Regions from separate parts of the Streptomyces sp. NPDC052043 genome, predicted to be linked through region 2. Evidence: riboswitches for the same ligand, from Rfam matches in the RefSeq annotation. Region 2 holds a riboswitch; the other holds the start of a gene.

Region 1 (10,805 bases), on a different contig from region 2:
CCCACGCGCCGCTCCGCACTTCGGCGCACGCTCCCGCACCACCGCGTACGTCCGGGGGCTTCCCGGCCCGCCTTGACACCCTCCCGCCGTGAAGACCATGATTCCATTAATTGACTAGTGGAATTGAGAGGATGTGCATGACGGACACATTCGCTCCGGGCGGCTCGCTCGGCGCCTGGGCCATGGAAGCCCGCGGTCTGGGGAAGCGCTATCGCCGCGGCTGGGCGCTGCGCGACTGCTCGTTCAGGCTGCCGGCCGGGCGCATCTGCGGGCTCGTCGGCCCCAACGGGGCGGGGAAGAGTACGCTGCTGGGGCTCGCCACCCAGCAGATACAGCCGACGGAGGGCGAGTTGCGCCTCTTCGGCGTCCCGGCGGGCGATAAGGCGATGAGGCCGAGGACCGCGTTCCTCGGTCAGGACAAACCGCTGTTCAAGGGGTTCACCGTGGCGGAGACGCTGCGCATGGGCGCCGAGCTCAACCCCGCCTGGGACATGGCCTCGGCCGAGCGGATCGTCCAGTCGGGCCGGGTGCCGATGGATGCCCGGATCGGCACGCTCTCGGGCGGCCAGCACACCCGTGTCGCGTTCGCGGTCGCCTTCGGCAAGCGGCCCGATCTGCTGATGCTGGACGAGCCGATGGCCGATCTGGACCCGCTGGCCCGCCACGACCTGAGTTCCCTGCTGATGGCGGAGGCCGTCGAGCGCGGCATCACCGTCGTGATGTCTTCGCACCTGCTGTCCGAACTGGAGGACATGTGCGACTACCTGTTGGTCCTCGCCGGCGGCCAGGTCCGGCTGGTGGGTGACGCGGACGCGCTCGTCCCGGCCCACGCACTGGTGACGGGGCTCGTCACCGACGAGAACCCGCTCGCCTCGCTGGCCCCGCACACCGTCGTCGAACTCCGCTCCCAAGGACGGCAGTTCCAGGCGCTGATACGGCCGAACGGCCCGTTGCGCCCCGAATGGGACGTCAGCGAGCCCAGCCTGGAGGAAGTGCTGCTGGCACATCTGCGCTCGCCGGACGCGTCTCCCCTGTGCACACCCGGCGCCCGTCACGAGGCCGAAGGGACCCCCACCGCATGAGCACCACCCTGACCGACACGTCCCGGACGGCCGCCCGGGAGCCCGGACGCCGACTGCTGGGCGGGCTGAACTGGCTCGTCGTGCGCCAGCACCGGGCAGCGCTGCTCACCGTGGCCGCCGCGGTCGTGCTCGGCTCGGCGTGGATCGTCTACCAGCGCAATCGTCTGGCCGGAGTTCTCGAAGCGATCGGCTGGCCGGACAAGGAACCGCCGATGCCGGTACCCGGCTCCCAGAGCATCAGCCTCACCATCACCGCCCTGGGCATGCTGCCGGTCCTCCTCGGCGTCTTCCTCGGCGCCCCGCTGATCGCGGGCGACCAGGAGCGCGGCACCCTGCAACTGGTCACCACCCAGTCGGTGTCCCGCCGCCGATGGCTCACGGCCAAGCTCGCCTGGTGCTACGCGGCGGCGCTGCTGGCCGGTGCGGTGCTCTCGGTGTTCTTCACCTGGTGGTGGAAGCCCTACCGCGCGGTGTTCTCGAGCCCGTGGTACGAGGGGAGCATCTTCGACCACACGGGCCCGGTGCTCCCCGCCATGTGCCTTTTCCTCACCGCCGCCGGGATCACCATCGGCATGCTGGTGCGCCGGGTCCTCCCGGCGATGGCGGTCACGTTCGTCTTCTCCATGGCCGTCCAGATCGCCTGGGGACAGTTGCGCGCGTACCTCGCCCCGTCACGGATGTTCAGCTACCCGTACGGCGGCGGCATCCTCCAGCAGCTGGACGATCCGTACGAACTGGACAGCTGGATCGGGTCCGCCGACGGCCGCCTCTACGGCTGGGGAACGTGCGCCAAGCCGACGGATGCGGCGACGGACGCCTGCATGAAGAAGTACGGGATCGTCAACGACGTCATCAAGTACCTCGACTTCAGCCAGATGTCGGCGATGCAGTGGACCGGGGCCGGCATCCTGCTCGCGGCCACCGCGGCACTCACCGTGTTCACGGTGTGGCGGGTGTCCAGGAAGCCGTTGTAGGGCACGGAACCGTGCGTGACATGCGTATGGTTTCGGCAGTACGAAACAGGAGGTGAGAAGAATGGTCGTGTTCCGCATCAACAAGCGCAGCGGAGTGGCGACATACCTCCAGATCGTGCGACAGGTGGAACAGGCGCTGCGGATGGGCGCCCTGGAAGCGGGGGACCGGTTGCCGACGGCCGCTCAGGTCGCTGCGGACACCAAGGTCAACCCGAACACGACCCTCAAGGCGTACCGCGAGCTGGAGCGCGCGGGGCTCGCCGAGGTGAGGCAGGGGGCAGGCACCTTCATCACCCGCTCCCTGGCACCGGCGCAGGAGGGCCCCGTCTCCCCGCTGCGGACCTCGCTGGCCGCGTGGATGGACGAGGCGCGGTCCCAGGGGCTCAGCGGTGAGGAGGTCACCACCCTCTTCCGGGCGGCGCACGCGGCGGTGTTCCCCTCCGAGACGGACCGTTGACGGCCGGAGCGGGGCATGCACCGTCGTCCTCCACGGTGACCGTCAGGGCCGCCGTTTTCCCGGCGGCGGCTGCGGATTCGTCTGGTGGCCGGACGCCGTGGCGGGTGCGGGGCGGTCGGTGACCCGGTGGCGGGGCATGCCCGCGTCGCGGGACAGGGCACGGGCGGCGCCGTGCGCGGTGCGGTAGGCGCCGATCCCCCGGGCGGTGCCGGCGGGGACGGCGATCCAGCGAGCCGTGCGGCCGTCGCGGTGCCGCCGGACCCGGCCCAGCAGCCGTCCGTCGCAGGTGACGACCCGGATCACCGGGTGCCCGGGGAACAGCGGGGTGCAGGCCAGGCCGCGCACGTGGGCCAACCGCTCGACCGCCTGTTCTTCGCAGAGGTGCCAGGTGGCGTTGATGACGGTGAGCTGGGCGGCGCGGAGGGCCGCCACCGCCTCCTGATCGAGGTGCGTCATGGCGAAGGCTCCTGTCGGGCCGGTCAACCACGGACCAGACGGCGGTGGGTGACCTGGTGCGGGCGGGCCGCCTCCGGCCCCAGCCGTTCGACCTTGTTGGCCTCGTAGTCGGCGAAGTTGCCCTCGAACCAGAACCAGTTCGCGCCGCCCTCCCAGGCCAGGATGTGGGTGGCGATGCGGTCCAGGAACCACCGGTCGTGCGCGGTGATCACGGCGCACCCCGGAAAGCCGAGCAGCGCGTTCTCGAGGGAGGCGAGCGTCTCGACGTCGAGGTCGTTGGTCGGCTCGTCCAGCAGGAGGAGGTTGCCGCCCTGCTTCAGCGTCAACGCCAGATTGAGGCGGTTGCGTTCGCCGCCGGACATGATGCCGACGGGTTTCTGCTGGTCGGCGCCTTTGAAGCCGAAGGTGGCGACGTAGGCGCGCGAGGGCATCTCCACATCGCCGACGCGCAGGTGGTCCAGTCCTCCGGACACGGCCTCCCAGACGGACCTGGTGGGGTCCAGACCGGCGCGGTTCTGGTCGACGTAGGAGATCTCGACGGTCTCACCGAGACGAAGCAGGCCCGCGTCGGGCTGCTCCTGGCCGACGATCATCCGGAAGAGGGTGGTCTTGCCGACGCCGTTCGGGCCGATGACGCCGACGAGGCCGCCGCGCGGCAGGGAGAAGGAGAGGTCCTCCATCAGCACCCGGTCGCCGTAGCCCTTGGTGAGGTGGTCCGCCTCCAGGACCAGGCTCCCCAGGCGCGGTCCTGGCGGGATCTGGATCTCCTCGAAGTCCAGTTTCCTGGTCTTCGCCGCCTCGGCCGCCAGCTCCTCGTACCGCTGCACCCGCGCCTTGGACTTCGCCTGCCGCCCCTTCGCGCCAGAGCGCACCCACGCCAGCTCCTCGGCGAGCCGCTTCTGCCGCTTGGCGTCCTTGCGGCCCTCCACCTGGAGGCGGGCCGCCTTGGCTTCCAGATACGTGGAGTAGTTCCCCTCGTACGGATAGGCGTGGCCCCGGTCGATCTCCAGGATCCACTGCGCCACGTTGTCCAGGAAGTACCGGTCGTGGGTGACCGCGACGACCGTGCCCGGGTAGTCGGCCAGATGCTGCTCCAGCCAGGCCACGGACTCGGCGTCCAGGTGGTTGGTCGGCTCGTCCAGCAACAGCAGGTCCGGCTGCGACAGCAGGAGCCGGCACAGTGCGACCCGGCGTCGCTCACCGCCGGAGAGTTCCCGCACGGGGGTGTCGGGCGGCGGGCAGCGCAAGGCGTCCATCGCCTGCTCCAGACGGGAGTCGAGGTCCCAGGCGCCGGCGTGGTCCAGGGCCTCCTGGAGGCCGCCGAGCTCGTCGAGCAGCCGCCCCATCTCGTCGCCCTCGGTGTCACCGAGGCGGCCGGTGACTTCCTCGTAGCGGTGCAGCATGCCCCGGATCTGCGCCACGCCCTGCTCGACGTTGCCCTGGACGGTGGTGGTGTCGTCCAGCGTCGGCTCCTGTTCCAGGATGCCGACGCTGATGCCGGGCGCGGGGAACGCGTCGCCGTTGGTCGGCCGCTCCAGCCCGGCCATGATCCGCAGAACGGTCGACTTCCCCATGCCGTTCGGCCCGACCACGCCGATCTTGGCGCCGGGCAGGAAGGCGAGGGTCACGCCGTCGAGGATGACCTTGTCGCCGTGGGCCATGCGGGCCTTGCGCATCGTGTACACGTACATCCGCGATGCCTCCATACCGGGCCACCGCACGGCGGCCGCTGCTCGCAGAGGCCATCAGCACGCAAGGTGCGGTCAGGGGCGAGCCTCATCGCCCATGTCCCCTCACCCCATGGTGCGCCCGCCGCGGGCGGTCCTGCCAGTCCGGCCCCCGCGGGCCGGCGCGTGGCCCGCCCGCTGCGCTCGGCGACGATCACCGCAGGCCAAGAGCGAGCCTCTGACTCCCCGCACCCGCCGCTCACGACCGTGTGGCAGTCCCGCACCCCGCATCGCCGGCCTCCCGCATGCGCGTTTCCATCGAGGCGCTCCGGTCGTACGGGTCGACCTCGGGGCCGTCTCCCGGACGCGAGGCGGCGCGCTCCGCGTCGAACTCTGGGGTGAGGTAGCCGGTGAAGGTGCCGCAGCCACCGTTGGTGGTGTCCACCTTGTAGGAGACGAGGGAGAACGTACCCGGTTCGATGACGACCTTCGCCGGGTCGTCCCAGCTCATCACGACTTCGCGGCGCACGATGGTGCGCGCGACCTCGTCGCTTCCCGCTGCGGCGCGTACGACGGGATACACGTACGTGACATCGGTGGTCACCTCGACCGCACCGCGCTCGCCCTCTCGGTACGTGATCCGCCCTCGTGTCCTGACCACATCCCCGACAAGCCGGACCTTCGTCCTGTCGAACCGGCTGAACAGCAGCAGAGGATCGTTCTCCCGGCCGGGCGTGCGGAACGAGGTCGCCAGGTAGTCCTGGACGTCCTGCTGATGAGGATTGATCAACGCGATCGCCTTCCCCGGCCGCTCCCCGCGCAGCACATGGGGATCCAGACTGGACGCGGCGAGGAAGTCCTGGGTCTTCTCGAGCGCCTGCGTGACCTGTCCCTTGCTCATCCAGCCGGTCGCTCGTGCCTCGGGCAGGCCGATCCCAGCGGTCCCGTCACCCCACTGTGCCGCGGGCGACCCCCTGAACGGCTGCTCCATGGTGGGACGTTGGGCTGCGGCTTCCGTCGGCGGCGGTTGATCCGGACGTGCCGACTCCGCGGCGAGGGGAGCACTCTCGCCGCCTCCACCTCCGAACCATCCAGCCACCCGCCCCGGATCCAGCGCCACGACCAGCAGGGCGGCGGCCACCAGCAGACCGAACGCGTACCAGGCCTTGCTTCCTTGCCGCCGGGCCGGTTGCCGACTCCGCCACGGCTCCGGCCGGTCGGTCTCCTCCCGCAGCCGCCGCGTCACCATCCGCGCCCGCGCCGACGGCTCCTCGGGCGCGTCCTTGGCCCCCGCCTCGGCGTCACGAAGGAAGCGATCCCACTCCTCGTCCGGTATGGACTCCCCGCCCTTGCCCACGATGGGGCCCCACCCTTCTTATGCACCCGGCCCCACCCCAGGGCCGATCACTTTCTCGCGCATCATCACACGGCTCAACTTGGCACCATGACCGCTGCGGGGGGGGGGGATCCCCGGGGGCTTCGCGCCGTTGCGCCGAGCTGAACTTGCGTTCTGCTTGTTCCTCCGCCGGCGTCAGTGGACATGGTGCGACCGCCATAGAAAATGCCTTCGTCGCGAAGCCCTGTCCGGGCATGATGACCACCGTGCGTGAGGACAGGGACCATCGCGGGCATGGGCGGTACACGCTGAGGGAGACAGAGCACGGCCACGTCTGGGGTGTGTGCGCAGTAGTGGACGGATTCTTCGGGGAGCCCCAGCGCGGGACGTATGAACTGTTCGGCTGGGTACCGGAAGGCGCCGAGGTGCGGGGCTGGGTCGGCAGTCGGGTATGGCTGGTGCCGGACGACGACGCACTCGAGCCCTGGCTGCTGGAGGACGCGGAGAGCCCAGGGCCGCTCTTGAGGACCGGCAGTCTCGTGCTCACCGGTCTGGACGACTACGAAGGGCCGCCCGAGGGACACAGGGGTCCTGTCCGAGTGCACGACGGGCACCGATGGCTGGGCTCCTGCCGGGAATTCGCCCGCGTCCTGCCGCCCGAACAGGTGGCGCCCCCGCTCGTCCTGCGGGGGCTCGCCCAGGGTGATCAGCTGCGGGCTGCATTGCTGAAGGGCACCCGGCGGGCACTGGACCTGGAGGGGGCTGCCCTGGAGATACAAGACGACCAGGGCGAGCCGCTCACCGATCGGGTGCTGTGGACCAAGGTCAGCGCCTGGCGCCCATCCTCCTACGGGATGGATCTGATCGACGTGGAGCTCGACGGAAAGTTCTTCACACCGGTTCCCGAATACGCCCGGCCCATCTGGGAGCGGTGGCTCGCCGGGCCGCCGGACACGCTGGGTGCCTGGGCGAGCCTCGACACCCGGCGCCGCGAGGCCTGGCTCGACCTCGTCCGCGAGCGGGCCTGCCGACGTGCCCACCGCGACCGACCAGCTGGTCACGCCTACGAACTCGACGGTCGGCACATCACCGACGAACCGGGCCTCTACCTGGCGCTTGGGGAGGCGGTGAACGGGCCGGGTGGCTACTTCGGCGGCTGTCTGGCCGCGCTCGACGACTGCCTGCGCGGCACCTTCGGTTACACCGCCCCCGCAACCCTGCTGTGGCGGAACGCCGCGACCGCACGCGCGTACCTGTCCCCAACCCTGACACCGGACGGCCGGCCCTACGACCTGTTCGCCGAGACCCTCGATGCCCTGGCCGAGGGCGGCATGCACGTCACCCTGGCGTGAACCGCCGTCCGAGCAACTACCCAGTCTTGATGGCGTCCCCGGCACGATTCGAAACAGCGACAGATGCTTTGGGAAGAACTCAGAGCGCGTCGAGCGCTGCCTGGAACGCGTCCGCCGTGGGTTCTATGACGACCGCCTTCTCCTGGAACTGTGCAGGAAGATGACGGCGGTCGTCCAAATGGAAGATCAGCGCACCACCGTCCTGGGGGACTATCGAGGCCCCAAGGGCTGCGGCCAGTCGGGTGAGCATGCCGCTCATCGCGCCGCGGGCGAAGTGCGTCGCCATCACGGACGACAACCCCTCGTCGGCCTGGGACGCGTGGTACAGGTCCGCCTCACCCCCATCCTCTGCGCGGAGTTGGGAGAAGCCTTCCTCAGAGCTGCGCGCCACCACGTAAGGCTCGATCATTCGCCGGAATTGTTCGGCGTCCAGCGCGACGACCTCGCCGTCCACGAAACGGAGCAGGTAGATGCTGTAACTCACGTGCACACTCTGTCAGCATCATGATCCGTCGGACAGGCCGGCGGTTGATCGGGATCTCGTAGACGATCTCGCAGTGCGCGGCGGGCACCACGATGTCCGCCGTCTCCAAAGGCTGCCCCTGGTCGCTGTAGTACGTCCGCCGGATGTGTATGACGAGTGCGGCCTTCTGGATACCGAGGAGCGATGCCTCCTCGGTGGCCGCCTGCCTGGGCTCCGCTGCTCCACGGGGTGGCTGACTGTTACACCAATCGAGGCCATCCGGTTCACGACGCCCGTTCCGGCGTGCGGCCCTCCCTAGGGCCAGCAATTGCTGGCCGGAGGTGTCTTCGACGGCCGGGAGGTGGTGGGCGTACTCGGCGCGGAAGACGCTCCGCAGGCGTTCGGCCTCGGTGTCGAAGCACCGGATGCGCCCGCTGCGTTTGAGGGCAGCCCGGATCTGGGCGAGGGTGAGCCGGGCCGCCTTCGTCGGGGTCGGGGCCAGGGTGAGGATTACCCGAGCGTCTGCCCTGGTCAGGCCGCCTTCCTTGCTCTGGAAGGCGTGCAGGGCGGCGGGATAGTACTCGCGGAGCAGGGAGGGGATCTGGTTGTCGACCTGTTGGCGGCTCAAGACGGCGTAATCGGCGACGACCGGACCCGCTTCGCCGACGCCAGAGCACTCAAGTCCTACGCGGGTTCCGCCCCGATCACCCGCGCCTCCGGCAAGAAACGCTTCGTCGGCCGCCGCTTCGTCAAGAACAACCGGCTCATGCACACCGGCTTCCTCTGGGCCTTCTCAGCCCTCCGGGCCTCGCCCGGCGTGAACGCCCACTACCGGCGACGGCGCGAGCACGGAGACTGGCACAACGCCGCCCAGCGTCCCTGCTCAACCGCTTCCTCGGTCAGTTCCACCACTGCCTCCAGACCCGGCAGCCGTTCGACGAACAACGCGCCTTCGCGCCGCTCCCTCCAGCGCCTGCATGACCCGCGAACCCGCCCGGCTTCGTCAAAGAGAACAACGGCGCTTCGACAGATCCGAGCTGTCGAGCGCGGGCTCAATCGGAGGGCGCGACCGGGGACCGCTGGCCGAGCCACTGATCGGCGTCCCAGGCCCGGAACCGCTCTACTTCGGTGAACCCCAGCTTTGCCGCGAGGCGCATCGAGCTGACGTTAGCGGTCTGGGTGGCGAGCACCACCGGCTCACCAGGAAGAACGCTTTCGAACCAGTCAAGTGCCGCCGCGCACGATTCGGCGGCATACCCGAATCCCCACGCCCGTGGCAGGAGCAGGTAGCCGAGATCGGCCTTCCCCGCGGCAGCCGGGCGATGGTGATCCGGCGCTCTCCTGAGCAGGATCTGGCCGATCATTGCCCCATCGAGATCCACGACGAAGCTTCCGGGCCATCGCTCGGGCACCTCGGGCAACTGGCGCTCAAGCTCGTCACGCGGGCGGGGTCCACCGAGGTAGGTGTGCACATCTGGCGACGCCAACAGCTCGATGAACGCCGCACGGTCCCGGGCCTCGGGCTCACGGAGCACTAGCCTCTCGGTCCTGATCGGTGCAGGCGGCCAGGCAACGGGTCCGAGATCAGTCATGTCGGCCAGCCAATCAGCGAGCTCAGCAGTGATCAAGACTCGCGACCCTCTTGGCTTCTTAGCCCCCTGAGACGTCTCGGGGAGGACGACGAGACTGCCGGCGGTGAGGTCGTACGGCTCCCAGTTCGTCGACAGCTGAGCCGGCCTGCCGTCCGCCAGGAACTCGTACGCCGTCCGGACGCACATCTCATCCTCGGCGATGCCCAGCCGCGCCGCGATCTCTGCCGGCGCCGGCACCTTGGCGTCGGTCCGGCTCTCCCAGTCTCCTTGCCTACCCACGGTCTTCATGTCCGCCCGGAACGGCGACCCGTCGGGGGTCACGTCCGCGGGAGTGGCCGTCGATACACCACTCCAGCGGACATGACCTGCAGCTCGCTTCGTCGCCGAGGTCTGGGCATGAGTCTCACGCCGCTTTCATCTTTGTGTACAACCTTTCACGTGCGCCCCAGGTCTGGTCTGTCGGGTCAGCAGACCCACGGACCAGACTTGGGGAACAAATGCGTATTCGTGCCACTGTTGCCGCTGTCTCCGGCGCCCTGGCCCTGTCTGCCCTCACCGCGCCGGTCGCTCAGGCAAGCAGCCCTTCGTTCGCGCTGACGCGGGCGGACGCCGCCCCGGTGATCAGCAAGGTCGTTGTGAACAGTGGAAAGCCGATCGTGCTCGGTACCACCGCCACCAAGAAGGTGACGGTCTCCGTCACTGCGTCCCACTCCTCGGGCATCGAGGACGCTCTCTCCTACCTCTGGAGGGGCCGCGACAGCAACCCGAACCTGTACGGCTTCGGGTTCCACCCGGACGCAGAAAGGGCCAAGTGCAAGGCCGCGAACGCCACAACCTCGACCTGCACCCTCACCATCACGGTCGATCCCGGATACCTGTGGAACACCAACGCCACGACCTGGCGGGTCTACGCCGGCGCATGGGGCAAGGACGGGCTCTTCACCGAGAATGCCAAGTTCTCCTCGGTCAGGTTCCAGCGGCTGTCGCGGCTGACGGCCAAAGCCTCCCCGAAGCCCGTGAAGAAGGGCAGCACCATCACGGTCACGGGCAAGCTGGACCGGGCCAACTGGGACACCGGTAAGTACGCGGGCTACACGTCCCAATCGGTCAAACTCCAGTTCCGGAAGAAGAACAGCAGCACATACACCACCGTCAAAACGGTGAAGAGCTCCAAAACCGGCACGCTGAAGACCACGGTCAAGGCGGTGAAGGACGGCTACTGGCGCTGGAGCTTCGCCGGTACGACCTCGACTCCCGCAGTCAACGCCACTGGTGACTTCGTCCACGTGAAGTAGTCCCGCAGCGCGCGGTAGCGAGAGAACCGAAGGGCCCGGCAGGTCGGGCCCTTCGTCGTTTCCGCGAGGGGGCGTTTCCGCCGAAAGAAGCGTCGCGCGCTCGGGATCCTGGAGCACCAGTTGGGAAGACG
Region 2 (10,805 bases):
CGTAGCGGGCCTGGAGGCGCGGGGCGAAGAAGACGCTGAAGGCGGCGACGAGCAGGCCCCAGCCGGTGAAGACCAGCCCGAGCTGGTGGGCGTCCAGCTCCATCGGGTACGGCGCGTAGCCGAGCATGGTGAAGAAGCCCCAGTTGTAGAGCAGGGCCATGAGGCCCATGGTCAGCAGGCCGCGGTGGCGCAGCGCCTTGAGGGGGGCCAGCGGCGAGGTGCGGCGTGCGGGCTTCGGCAGGTTCGGGACGAAGGCCAGGGTGGCCACGAGCGCGATGGCCATGAGGACGGCGACGCCGAAGAAGGGGCCGCGCCAGCTGATGGAGCCCAGTTCGCCGCCGAGCAGCGGGCCCACGGCGATGCCGAGGCCGAGCGCGGTCTCGTAGAGGATGATCGCGCCGCCGAAGCCGCCGCTGGCGGAGGCGACGATGACGGCCAGCGAGGTGGCGATGAACAGGGCGTTGCCCAGTCCCCAGCCGGCGCGGAAGCCGACGATGCCGTCGATGGAGCCCGATGTGCCGGCCAGGGCGGAGAAGACGACGATGACGGCCAGGCCGGTGACGAGGGTGCGCTTGGCCCCGAAGCGGCTGGAGAACCAGCCGACGATCAGCATCGCGACCGCGGTGACGATCAGGTAGCTGCTGAACAGCAGGGAGACCTGGCTGGGCGTGGCGTGCAGGTTCTTGGCCAGGGCGGGCAGGATCGGGTCGACCAGGCCGATGCCCATGAACGAGATGACGCAGGCGAACGCGACGGCCCAGACGGCCTTGGGTTGTTTGAAAGGACTGGCGGCCTTTCCGTGGCCGGCGGGCTTTGCGTGCGGTGCACTCATGTGCGCCTCTCCTGTGAGATGGGCTGAGGTGGTCGGCGGTGGCGTGGGCGGGTCAGGAGCGCGCCTGGCGGTCCTCGATGACGCGGGCCAGGGCCGGCAGCGCGACACGCACCGCGCGCTGTTCGGCCTCGGGCAGTTCCTCGACGAGTTGCCGAAGGGCGCGGGCGCGTTCGGCGCGGCGCCGGCGGAAGAGCTCCAGCCCCGCGTCGGTGACCTCCACCAGCACGCCCCGCCCGTCGCTGTGGTCCGCGGTGCGTCGCACCAGGCCCGCACGCTCCAGCCGGGTCACGAGCTGGGTCATGTTGGGCTGGGACACGCTTTCCGCCCGCGCCAGCTCGGTCAGCCGGTACGGGCCCTCGCGGCCCAGCCGGGACAGTGCCGAGGAGGCGGCGGTGCTCAGTCCGCCGGCGGTCGCGCTGCGCCGCACGTAGCGGACCAGCTGCTCGACGGCGATCATCAGGTCCTCGGGCGACGCCTCGGGGTCCACTGGGTCCATAACCCGCTTATGCATAAGTGCATTATGCACTTAGCTGTAGGACGAAACAAGATTCCGCGGTTCCGTGACATCCGTCACGCCCAAACCCGCAACTAGGCGTCCGGCATAGTAGGCGCCCCTCAAGTGACATATGGGATATGTCCGCCTTCGTGCAGGCAGCGCGCCGCAGCGACACTCCGACGCATCACTCCCCCGCCGTCGGCGCTCATTCCGTGCCATTCAGGACTCCTGACCGGGCGTCAGGAGTGCGGATACCGCGAGGAGGCGGGAACAGCACGTTCACGTTCGCTTTCGCAAGGACTTCGCGAAACTACGAGGTGAGGTAGTACCGAGGGCCCTTTGCGCCCTTTGCGGAGCCGTCCCAAGAATGACGACCCCCACCCCGAGCGAGGTCACGCATGGGCACGCACCGCAAGAAGCAGCACTACCGGCGCATAGTCGTCGCCGCCGTCGCCGTGGGCGCCGTCGCCGTCCCTTCCACCGCACTGGCCTGCACCGGCAGTACCGCCGCCCCCGGAGGCAGCAGCCCCTCCTTCGGCGCCGGAAACCAGCCGGGCGGATCCAGTGGATTCCAGCCGGGTGGACCCGGCTGGGCCTGGCACGGCCACCCCTTCTCCCCGATCAGCCCCGCTTCGCCGGCCGAGCCGTCCGCTCCCGCCGAACCGAGCGCACCGGACGCCGGAGCACCCGCCCAACCGAGCGCGCCGGACGCCGGAGCGCCCGCCCAACCGAGCCCGTCCAAGGACACCAGCACGTCGTCCGGGGCCACGGACCGCATCGTGGAACTGGTCAACTCCGAGCGCGCCAAGGTCGGTTGCTCGGCCCTGACCGTGAACGACAAGCTGGCCAAGGCCGCCCAGGCACACAGCGAGGACATGGCGACCCAGCAGAACATGTCGCACACCGGGTCCGACGGGTCCAACCCGGGCGACCGGATCACCCAGGCCGGCTACAGCTGGCAGAGCTACGGCGAGAACGTCGCCTACGGCTATGCCACTCCGGAGCAGGTCATGGCGGGCTGGATGTCCAGCGCCGGCCACAAGGCGAACATCCTCAACTGCTCGTTCAAGGAGATCGGCGTCGGTCTCGCCCAGCCCGGCAACTACTGGACCCAGGACTTCGGAGCCGCCCGCTGACCCGCGGCGGGACAGCGGCTTCCGCCCCTCGGCGGCCACGTCGTTCGGCGCGGACCGGCATTCACGCCGGACCGCGCCGAACGTGGGCCACCCGGTCCCCACAGCGGGCGGCCGCCCGCCACCGGGCTGGCGGGTACGTCCCGCACGGGGGCACCATGGACGGTGACGGGCGATGAGGCTCGCCTTGACCGCACGTCCGTGCCGATGGCCTCTGCGAGCACGGCCGCCGCCCGGCGGCCCGGCTGCGGAGGCGACCATGGCCCTGCCCCACCGCCGCGAGCGAACACCGGCACCACGTACCGGGCCCCCCGCCCCCGCCCGGGGCGCGGCGCTGCGCTTCGTGCTGCTCATCGGCGGCGTTGAGCATGTTCTCGGACTTGACATCTCCCCCAGCTGAAGCAGGGGGATTCAACCCTCACGGGTTGAGGTTTCTGCTTCATCGACAGCAGCCGACCCGAACAAGCGGCGAGGACTGGTGTGCCAGTCATCGGTCTTACGCCAGCTCCACAGACCTGACATCCCGCCAGCCCGGCGGTAGGCCCGGCCAACTTGGTTCTCGCCGCCCGGGCATTTCGGAACCTATCACCCGTCTGGCAGCCATGGCTGCCAGACGACGAATTGCCCTGGCGGCGATTCGTCTTTCCCTGCCCTGCTCCGCAGGAGTCCGATTCATCCCGCCCTGAAGGACGGGGTTCCTCGGAGGAGATCCGATGCGCACCCCGGCCCGCGACGCGATGCTCGCGCACGCCACCGCCGAGCTGGGCCGCGGCCGGGTCTACGGCGTACGGGAGGCCCTCGACGCCGCCGGCGCGACGGCCGGTCCCCTCGTCATGGTCGGGGTTCTGGCCCTGCACGGCGGTTGCCGCCTCGGTTTCGCCGTGCTCGCCGTTCCGGCCGTCCTCACGCTCCTCGTCCTGGCCGGCGCGTGGCGGCGGTACCCCGATCCGGCGGGCCTGGACACCGCCGAAGGCGTGCCCGGCCGGTGGGGCACCCCGAGGGCCTTCTGGATCTACCTGGCGGGCATGGGACTGATCGCCGCCGCCTACGCCGACTACCCGCTCATCGCCTACCACTTCGGCCGGGCCCATGTCGTCGCCACCCCCTGGATTCCCGTGCTGTACGCGGGCGCCATGGCCGCCGAGTCGGTGGCCGCCCTGGTGCTCGGCCCCGCGTTCGACCGGTGGGGCGTACGCACGGTGGTGGGGGCGACCCTGCTGACGGCGTGCTTCCCGCCGCTGGTCTTCCTCGGCGGCGCGGTACCCGCGGTGATCGGTGTGGTGCTGTGGGGACTTGGGGCGGCCGTTCAGGAGTCCGTGGCCAGGGCCGCCGTCACCGGCATGATCGGCCCGGACCGGCGGGCCTCCGCCTTCGGCCTGTTCGACACCGGCTTCGGACTGTGCTGGTTCGCCGGCAGTCTCGCCCTGGGCGCCCTCTACGACCGTTCGGTGACCGATCTGGTGGCCTTTCCGGTCGTGCTGCAACTGGCCGCCGTCCCCCTGCTGCTGGCCGCGCGGCGGCCGACGAACGGCGGTGGGGCGGGCCGGCCGGGAGCTGCACCGGCGACCGGCCGCGGGCGTGCCCGGCACGACGCCGGGTCGCGGACCTGGTCACGGTGTCGACGAGGCCCGTTCGGCGTAGGCTGGATGCTGCTACGGCGGTCCGCCGGGCACATGACGAGCGCGCCCAGCGCGCCGGTGACGGGGCTCACCGCGACCGCGGCACGACGCCGCTGACGGTCCCTGGTCCAACGGATGCGACCGGGAGGAACGATGCCCGCGCCGACCGACCCGCGCTCCCCGTCCGTGGCTCCGCCGCCTCTACCCGCCCGGCAGGTACGGCCGGCGAGACGGCCTCCGCCGTCAGGAGGACACCATGGAGTTCGACGTGATCGTGGAGATCCCCCAGGGATCCCGGAACAAGTACGAGATGGACCACGAACTGCACCGCATCCGGCTGGACCGGTTGCTGTTCACCTCCACCCAGTACCCGGCGGACTACGGCTACATCGACGGCACGCTCGGCCGCGACGGCGACCCGCTGGACGCGCTCGTGCTGACCGGCGAGCCGACGTTTCCGGGCTGCACCATCGAGTGCCGGGCGGTGGGCATGTTCGCCATGAGGGACGAACAAGGCCCCGACGAGAAGGTCCTCTGCGTCCCCGCCCACGACCCGCGGTACGCACACGTGCAGGACATCGACGACATCCCCGTGTTCGACCGGCTGGAGATCACCCACTTCTTCGAGGTGTACAAGGACCTGGAACCCGGCAAGTCCGTCGAGGGCTCGCACTGGGAGGGCCGCGAGCAGGCCTACGCGGAGATCGACGCCTCCCGTGCCCGCGCCGCCGCCGCTGAGCGCAGGCCCGTCCACGGCTGAGGGGCGCTCCGGGGGCGGTCCCGAGGGGCGGAGGAAGGCGCGGAGGAAGGCCATGACGGTGCGGACCCGGCTGGGCGCCAACGCCGTTGTCGGTGGCGGCGGGTGGCTGCCGGTCAGGCGCCGGTGGGGGCCAGGACGATGTCGAAGCGCGCCTTCGACCAGGTGCCCTCGATCGGGCGGCCGTCCGGGGTGGCGGTGCCGGGGGCCTGCTGTTCGAAGTCCTTGACCAGCGACTCCTTGACGCCGAAGACGCTGTCGCGGTCGAGCAGTTCGTCGCCGCGCACGAAAATGTGCGTGACGAGTCGCCGGTGGCCGTCCGCCGTGACCATGAAGTGCAGGTGCGAGGCGCGGTACGGTGAGCGGCCGACGGCCTGGAGCATCCTGCCGACCGGCCCGTCGTGCGGGATCGGGTACGGCGTGGGGGTGATGCCCCAGAAGCTGTAGCGGCCCTGCCGGTCGGTGAAGAGGTGGGCCCGGGCGGCGGTGCGGCCGTCGTCGTACTGCACGTCGTAGAGGCCGTCCTCGTCGGCCTCCCACACCTCGACGCGGGCGCCGGCCAGCGGAGCGCCGTCGGAGCCGGTGACCGTGCCCTCCACCCAGCACGGCTCCCCCGTCGCGCCGAACGCCATGTCGCCGCCGATCGCAATCCTCGGGGAGCCTTCGACGAAGAAGGGTCCGAACACGGTCGCCTCGGTGGCGTCGCCGCAGGCCCGGTTGTTGATCGCGATGGTCTGCATCGAGGCGCCGAGGGTGTCGGAGAGCAGGATGAACTCCTGCCGCCTGTCGTCGGTGATGTGGCCGACCTCGGTGAGGAACGCGATCGCCGCGGCCCACTCCTCCCCGGTCGGGCGGACCTCCCGCAGGAACGCGTGCAGATGCTCGACCAGCGAGACCATCACCTGCTGCAGGCGCGGGTCGCCGCACTGGCCGAAGGAGCGGACGACGCGCTGGAGGAGTTCCTCCTCCCGGGCCTCCTGCTCGGCGGACACGGGCGGCCGGGGCGTCTCGTGCTCGGCCCCGTCGGGCCCGGTGCGGACGTCGGTCATGACGGTTCGCTCCCTTCCCAGGCTGCGTGCAGCAGCGCGGTGATGTCGTCCTCCGTGACGGGGGCGGGGTTGCCGGCGGGGATCGCGGCCAGGATCGGTGCGACGGCCTTGGCGATTCCGTCCTCGGGCATGCCGTAGTCCCTGAGCGCCTTCGGCGCGTCCAGCGTGGCGCGCAGCGCGGCCAGGCCCGCCGAGGCGCTCGCGCTGCCGAAGGCCTGCGCGATGCGCCGCTCGGCCTCGGGGGCGTGGGGTGCGTTGAAGGCGAGTACATGGGGCAGGACGACGGCGTGGGTCTGGGCGTGCGGGAGATGGAACATGCCCCCCAGCACATGGCAGATCTTGTGGTGCAGGCCCGAACCGGCGCCGGCGAAGGAGACCGCGGCGAGGTAGGCGCCGTAGAGGGTCTGCTCGATCCCCTCCGTGCTCGCCGGGTCCGCGGCCACCACGGGCAGGCCGGCCGCCAAGGCGCGGACGCCCTCCCCCGCCAGCACCCGGTCGATCGGGTCGGCGCGCGGCCCCCAGAAGGCGTCGACGCAGTGCGCCATCGCGTTCAGGCCCGACGCCACGGACAACTCGCCCGGGAGGCCGGTCAGCAGGTCGGCGTCGTACACGATCGAGCGGGGCAGCACCGCGTCGTCGGCCCCGGTGGTCTTGGTCTCGCCCTCGGTCAGGCCCCACACGTTGGTCGCCTCGGATCCGGCGTAGGTCGTGGGCACGGCGACGATCGGCAGGCCGGTGGTCAGCGCCACCGCCTTGGCCAGACCCGTGGTCGAGCCACCGCCGACGCTGACCAGTACGTCGGCGCCGGACGCGGCGGCCGCCTCACGGGCACGCCGGGCGACCTCGCCGGCACGTGCATCACGACCTCGTCGTGGCGCACGGCGACCGGGATCTCCCGCGCGATCGGGTCGGCCAGGGCCGCCCCCCGGTCGGAGGCGATCAGCATGGCCTTCCGCGCCCCCAGCGCCGCGACCTCGCCGGCCACCGCGCCCGTCGCCTCGCCCGGAGCGAACACCACGCGCTGCGGCAGCGTCTCGTGAAGGAACTTCATGGCAGGTTCTCGCCTTTCGGAGGGGTCTCACACACAGGGGGCCCGGCACGCGTCACCGCCGGGCGGTGGCCATGTCGTCCCGGCTCCCTGTCCGGGTCGTACTCGTACGAGGTTTTACCCCGCGAGGTTCACCGCCCGTGCCGTGGAACGGGCTCGCCGGCCGCGGTGGGTTCCCGGCGGCGGCCGCGTACGGCGACGGCGGTGAGCAGCGCGAGGACGACGGCGGCGAACCACGTCGTCGCGTCGGACAGGCTCATGGACCGGCTGGCGGCGCCGAGGCCGACGGGCAGCAGCGCGACGCCGAGGTAGGAGGCCAGGAACAGGCCGGCGAGGGCTTCGCCGCGCCGGGCCGGCGCCGCCGCGTCGGCCACCTGTCCGACGGCGGACTTGAACAGCACGCCCGCGCCGGCCCCTGCGATGATCCCGGCGAGCAGGAACACGGGCAGGCTGGCGAGGTGGATACCGGCCGCGAGGACGGCCATGCCCAGGGCCTGGGCGAGCAGCCCGACGTACCAGCGCGCCCGGACGCCGAGCCGGCCGGTGCCTGTCTGGGCTGCCGCCGCGGCCGCGAACACGGTGAACACGACCAGTCCGGCGAGCGCCCGGGACGGGTGGTGCAGGGTTCCGCCGACGAAGCCGGGGACCACGGAGGTGAACAGGCCGAACACGGCCATGGAGGTGAAGCCGGCCGCGGCGGCGGTGAGGAATCCGGGTACGCCGAGAGCGATCCGCTGCGGGCGGTAGGCCGGCCGGACCGCGGGCCTGGCGACGGTCTCGGGCATCAGCGCGAGGGCGGCCGCACCGGTCAGCAGCAGCACGACGAAGACCGCGTACGGCAGCCGCAGCGGCGCACCCAGGTACTGGGCGAGGACCCCCGCGGCGACGGGTCCGAGGCCGAGTCCGCCGATGTTGGCCGCGGTCGACACGACCTCGAACCGGCGTGCCGAGGCGCCGGGCCGGTGGGCGCTGTGCAACTCGTGGAGATACGCGGTGGCGGTCGCCGTCAGGATGCCGACGCCGAGACCGGTGACCAGCCGGGCGAGGACCAGTACCGGCAGGGACGGCGCGGACAGGAACAGGGCGGCGGCGAGCAGTTCCAGCGCCAGAGCCGACGTCATGACCTTCTTGCGGCCGAGCCAGTCCGAGACGTGCCCGGCGAGCAGCAGACTGATCAGCACTCCGACCGCGTAGACCGCGAACACGATGGTGACCGTGAACGTGGAGAACCCGTCATGGGCCTGGTACAGGGGATACAGCGGGGTGGGAACGGTGGAGAACGCCATGGCCGTCACGAACACCGCGGCGACCGTCCAGAACCCCGTGCCGTACCGCAGTGCGGTGCCCGGACGCTGGGGCGCCCGGGCGGACCCGCCGCGCTCCGTGCGGAATCCACCGTCCAGGACGGGCGTGCTTCGAACCGGTCCTGCCCCTTGGTTCACCTCGTTCACCGCCTTTTCGTGCTTTTCCTGCCAACAAGCGGGTGGAGTCGCTTTTTCCCTTTGCGCGGAGATAATCCGAGATGATGGTTATCTGTGGGGGAGATGGCCCAGGGAAGGCCGGCCATGGATCTTCGGGAGATGAGGGTCGTCGTCGCGGTCGCCGAGGAAGGCGGGTTCAGCCCTGCGGCCCGGCGCCTGCACGTCGCGCAGTCCGCGGTCTCCAGCACCGTCCGCACGCTGGAGCGCGAGCTCGGCGCGGCGCTGTTCCACCGCACCACCCACCGGGTATCCCTGACCCCCGCGGGGCGCGCCTTCCTGCCGGCCGCCCGCGCCGCCCTGCGCGCCGCCGAGGAGGCCAGGGTCGCGGTGGACGTCGTCCAGGGCGAGTTGCACGGAGAGATCACGATCGGTGTGATGCAGGGCCTGCACGGCGGCCTCGCCGCGGCGCTGGCGGACTTCCACCGGGAGCATCCGGGGGTGGTGGTGCGGCTGTGCCAGGCCCCGGCCGGGAACATCCCGCAGGCGCTGCGCGAGGGTGCCGTCGACCTGGCGGTGACCGCCCTGGACACCCCGGTGCCGCGCGGTCTTACGACCCGGCTGCTGTCGCGGGAGGAGATGGTCCTGGTGACCGCCCCGGCGCCGGACGGCCTGCCGTCCGGGGGTCCGGTGACGCTGGCCGAGGCCGCCGGGCTGCCGCTGGTGGACTTCTCCCCCGGCTGGGCGGTGCGGCACCAGGTCGACAGGGCCTTCCGGGCGGCGTCCCTGGACCGTACCGTCACGTTCGAGGTGAACGACCTGCTCGCGGCCGCCGATCTCGTCCGGCACGGCCTCGGCGTGTGCATCATGCCCCCGTCGCTCGCCGCCCGGTTCCCGGAACTCCCGGTACGCCCCTTCGCCGGGCGCGCACCGGCCTGGACCGTCAGGGTCGTCCACCCGCGCGGAGACCTGTCGCCCGCGGTCGCCGCGTTCCTGCGCCGCGTCAGACAGCTCCGTGTGCCCGATGACTGAGGTGGAGACCGGTGTGCGGCCCGGGTGCGCGCCGGATGGCGAGGAGCGCGGCGTCGTCGCCGAGAGCCCCGTCGGTGTGGGCGAGGAGATCCTCCACCACGTGCTGGACCAGGGTCCCGGGGCCGCACCTGGCCCACTGGGCGACCCGTTCCTCCAGCGGGTAGAAGGCCCGGCTGCGGTCGCGGGCCTCCACCACACCGTCGGTGTAGAGGAGGAGGGTGTCACCGGGCCGGAACGAGAAGGCATGCAGGTCGTAGGCGCCCGGACGCAGGCCCGACATGCCCAGCGGAGGCGCCGGGCGGGGGCTCGTCATGGCGACGACGTGCCCCTGTCTGATCAGGAAGGGCGGCGGGTGCCCGCAGTGGACGACCCGGGCCACGGGGCGGTGTTCGGGGATCTCCAGCAGCAGCGCGGTGATGAAGTGCTCCTGGGCCTCCTCGTCGGCTTCCGGGTATTCGGCGAGGTAGCGGCAGACGCTGCGGTCCAGGGCCTCCGCGAGGGCGGGCAGCGTGGGGTGGTGGTGCGCGGCCTCCTGGAACGAGCCGAGCAGCGTGGCCGCCTCTCCGATCGCGGCCAGTCCCTTGCCTCGCACGTCGCCGACGATCACCCGCGCACGGTCGCCGGTGCGGGTCACCGCGTACAGGTCGCCGCCGATGCACGCCTCCTTCTCGGCTGCCAGGTACGAGGAGGCGATGTGCAGGTCACCGAGGTGGTCGGGCAGCGGGCGCAGCAGGGCTCTCTGGGCGGCCTCGGAGACGGACCGCACCCGGGCCAGTTCCTCCGTCCGCAGGTCCCGGATGTAGCACACGACCACGGAGAAGGCCGAGAGGATCGCGAGCGCGACGAGCTGCGAGATGTGGTTGGCGTCGTCCAGTCCGCCGTTGAGTACGGCGATGACCGCCTGCGCCCCCACCGCCAGGGCTCCGATCAGCCCGGTGAGCAGGTAGCCGCCGAACGAGGCGGTGATGGCGGGTGCCACGACGAGCAGGGGCCCGAGGTGGATGGATTCCGGCGAGTGGAGATCCGCCAGGGTGATCACGACGATCAGCGCCAGCGGGATCGTCACCAACGCGTGCCGCGACGGCCACGGCTGCCGCGGCCGGACGAGGCGCTGCCCGATGTGCATGGTTCCAATGTGCCCCAGTCGCGCGAAACCTGACCCGGTGCTCTCGCGTCCGGCGGGCCGGCCCGGAGCGTGGCGGCGTGTTCACCCGCGCTGCCGGGCCGTGCCGACCATGGCGGACGGGTCGACGACGCGGTCGAACTCCTCGGCGGTGACGTAGCCGGAGGCCAGTGCGGCCTCGCGCAGGGTGGTGCCCTCGTCGTCGGCTCGGTGGGCGATGGCCGAGGCCTTGTCGTAGCCGATGACCGGGGAGAGCGCGGTGACGAGCATCAGTGACCGGTCGACGTACCTGTCGATC

Evidence for each region. Region 2 has a riboswitch for fluoride ahead of ACIHCX_RS35990 (MFS transporter). Riboswitches for the same ligand answer to the same signal wherever they lie in the genome.
Region 1: it holds a riboswitch for fluoride, as region 2 does, so the genes downstream of both, ettA (energy-dependent translational throttle protein EttA) here and ACIHCX_RS35990 (MFS transporter) in region 2, are expected to answer to the same signal.

Annotation. Positions count from the first base shown of each region.
Region 1 covers NZ_JBIUBT010000002.1:588,165-598,969, forward strand. The annotation lists gene ACIHCX_RS07245 (ABC transporter ATP-binding protein) at 138-1,082, shown strand; gene ACIHCX_RS07250 (ABC transporter permease subunit) at 1,079-2,056, shown strand; gene ACIHCX_RS07255 (GntR family transcriptional regulator) at 2,118-2,513, shown strand; gene ACIHCX_RS07260 (hypothetical protein) at 2,556-2,969, opposite strand; gene ettA (energy-dependent translational throttle protein EttA) at 2,993-4,660, opposite strand; fluoride riboswitch at 4,699-4,762, opposite strand; gene ACIHCX_RS07270 (hypothetical protein) at 4,896-5,993, opposite strand; gene ACIHCX_RS07275 (barstar family protein) at 6,227-7,324, shown strand; gene ACIHCX_RS07280 (hypothetical protein) at 7,404-7,808, opposite strand; partial or broken gene ACIHCX_RS07285 (UTRA domain-containing protein) at 7,849-8,102, opposite strand; partial or broken gene ACIHCX_RS07290 (IS110 family transposase) at 8,098-8,421, opposite strand; partial or broken gene ACIHCX_RS07295 (transposase) at 8,425-8,768, shown strand; gene ACIHCX_RS07300 (GNAT family N-acetyltransferase) at 8,840-9,379, opposite strand; partial or broken gene ACIHCX_RS07305 (UTRA domain-containing protein) at 9,455-9,667, opposite strand; gene ACIHCX_RS07310 (DUF5707 domain-containing protein) at 9,877-10,674, shown strand.
Region 2 covers NZ_JBIUBT010000021.1:89,646-100,450, reverse strand. The annotation lists gene ACIHCX_RS36005 (MFS transporter) at 1-832, opposite strand, end outside; gene ACIHCX_RS36000 (MarR family winged helix-turn-helix transcriptional regulator) at 885-1,343, opposite strand; gene ACIHCX_RS35995 (CAP domain-containing protein) at 1,727-2,464, shown strand; fluoride riboswitch at 2,624-2,685, shown strand; gene ACIHCX_RS35990 (MFS transporter) at 3,175-4,197, shown strand; gene ACIHCX_RS35985 (inorganic diphosphatase) at 4,337-4,840, shown strand; gene ACIHCX_RS35980 (dioxygenase) at 4,954-5,886, opposite strand; partial or broken gene ACIHCX_RS35975 (maleylacetate reductase) at 5,883-6,937, opposite strand; gene ACIHCX_RS35970 (MFS transporter) at 7,066-8,385, opposite strand; gene ACIHCX_RS35965 (LysR family transcriptional regulator) at 8,500-9,384, shown strand; gene ACIHCX_RS35960 (PP2C family protein-serine/threonine phosphatase) at 9,356-10,510, opposite strand; gene fumC (class II fumarate hydratase) at 10,592-10,805, opposite strand, start outside.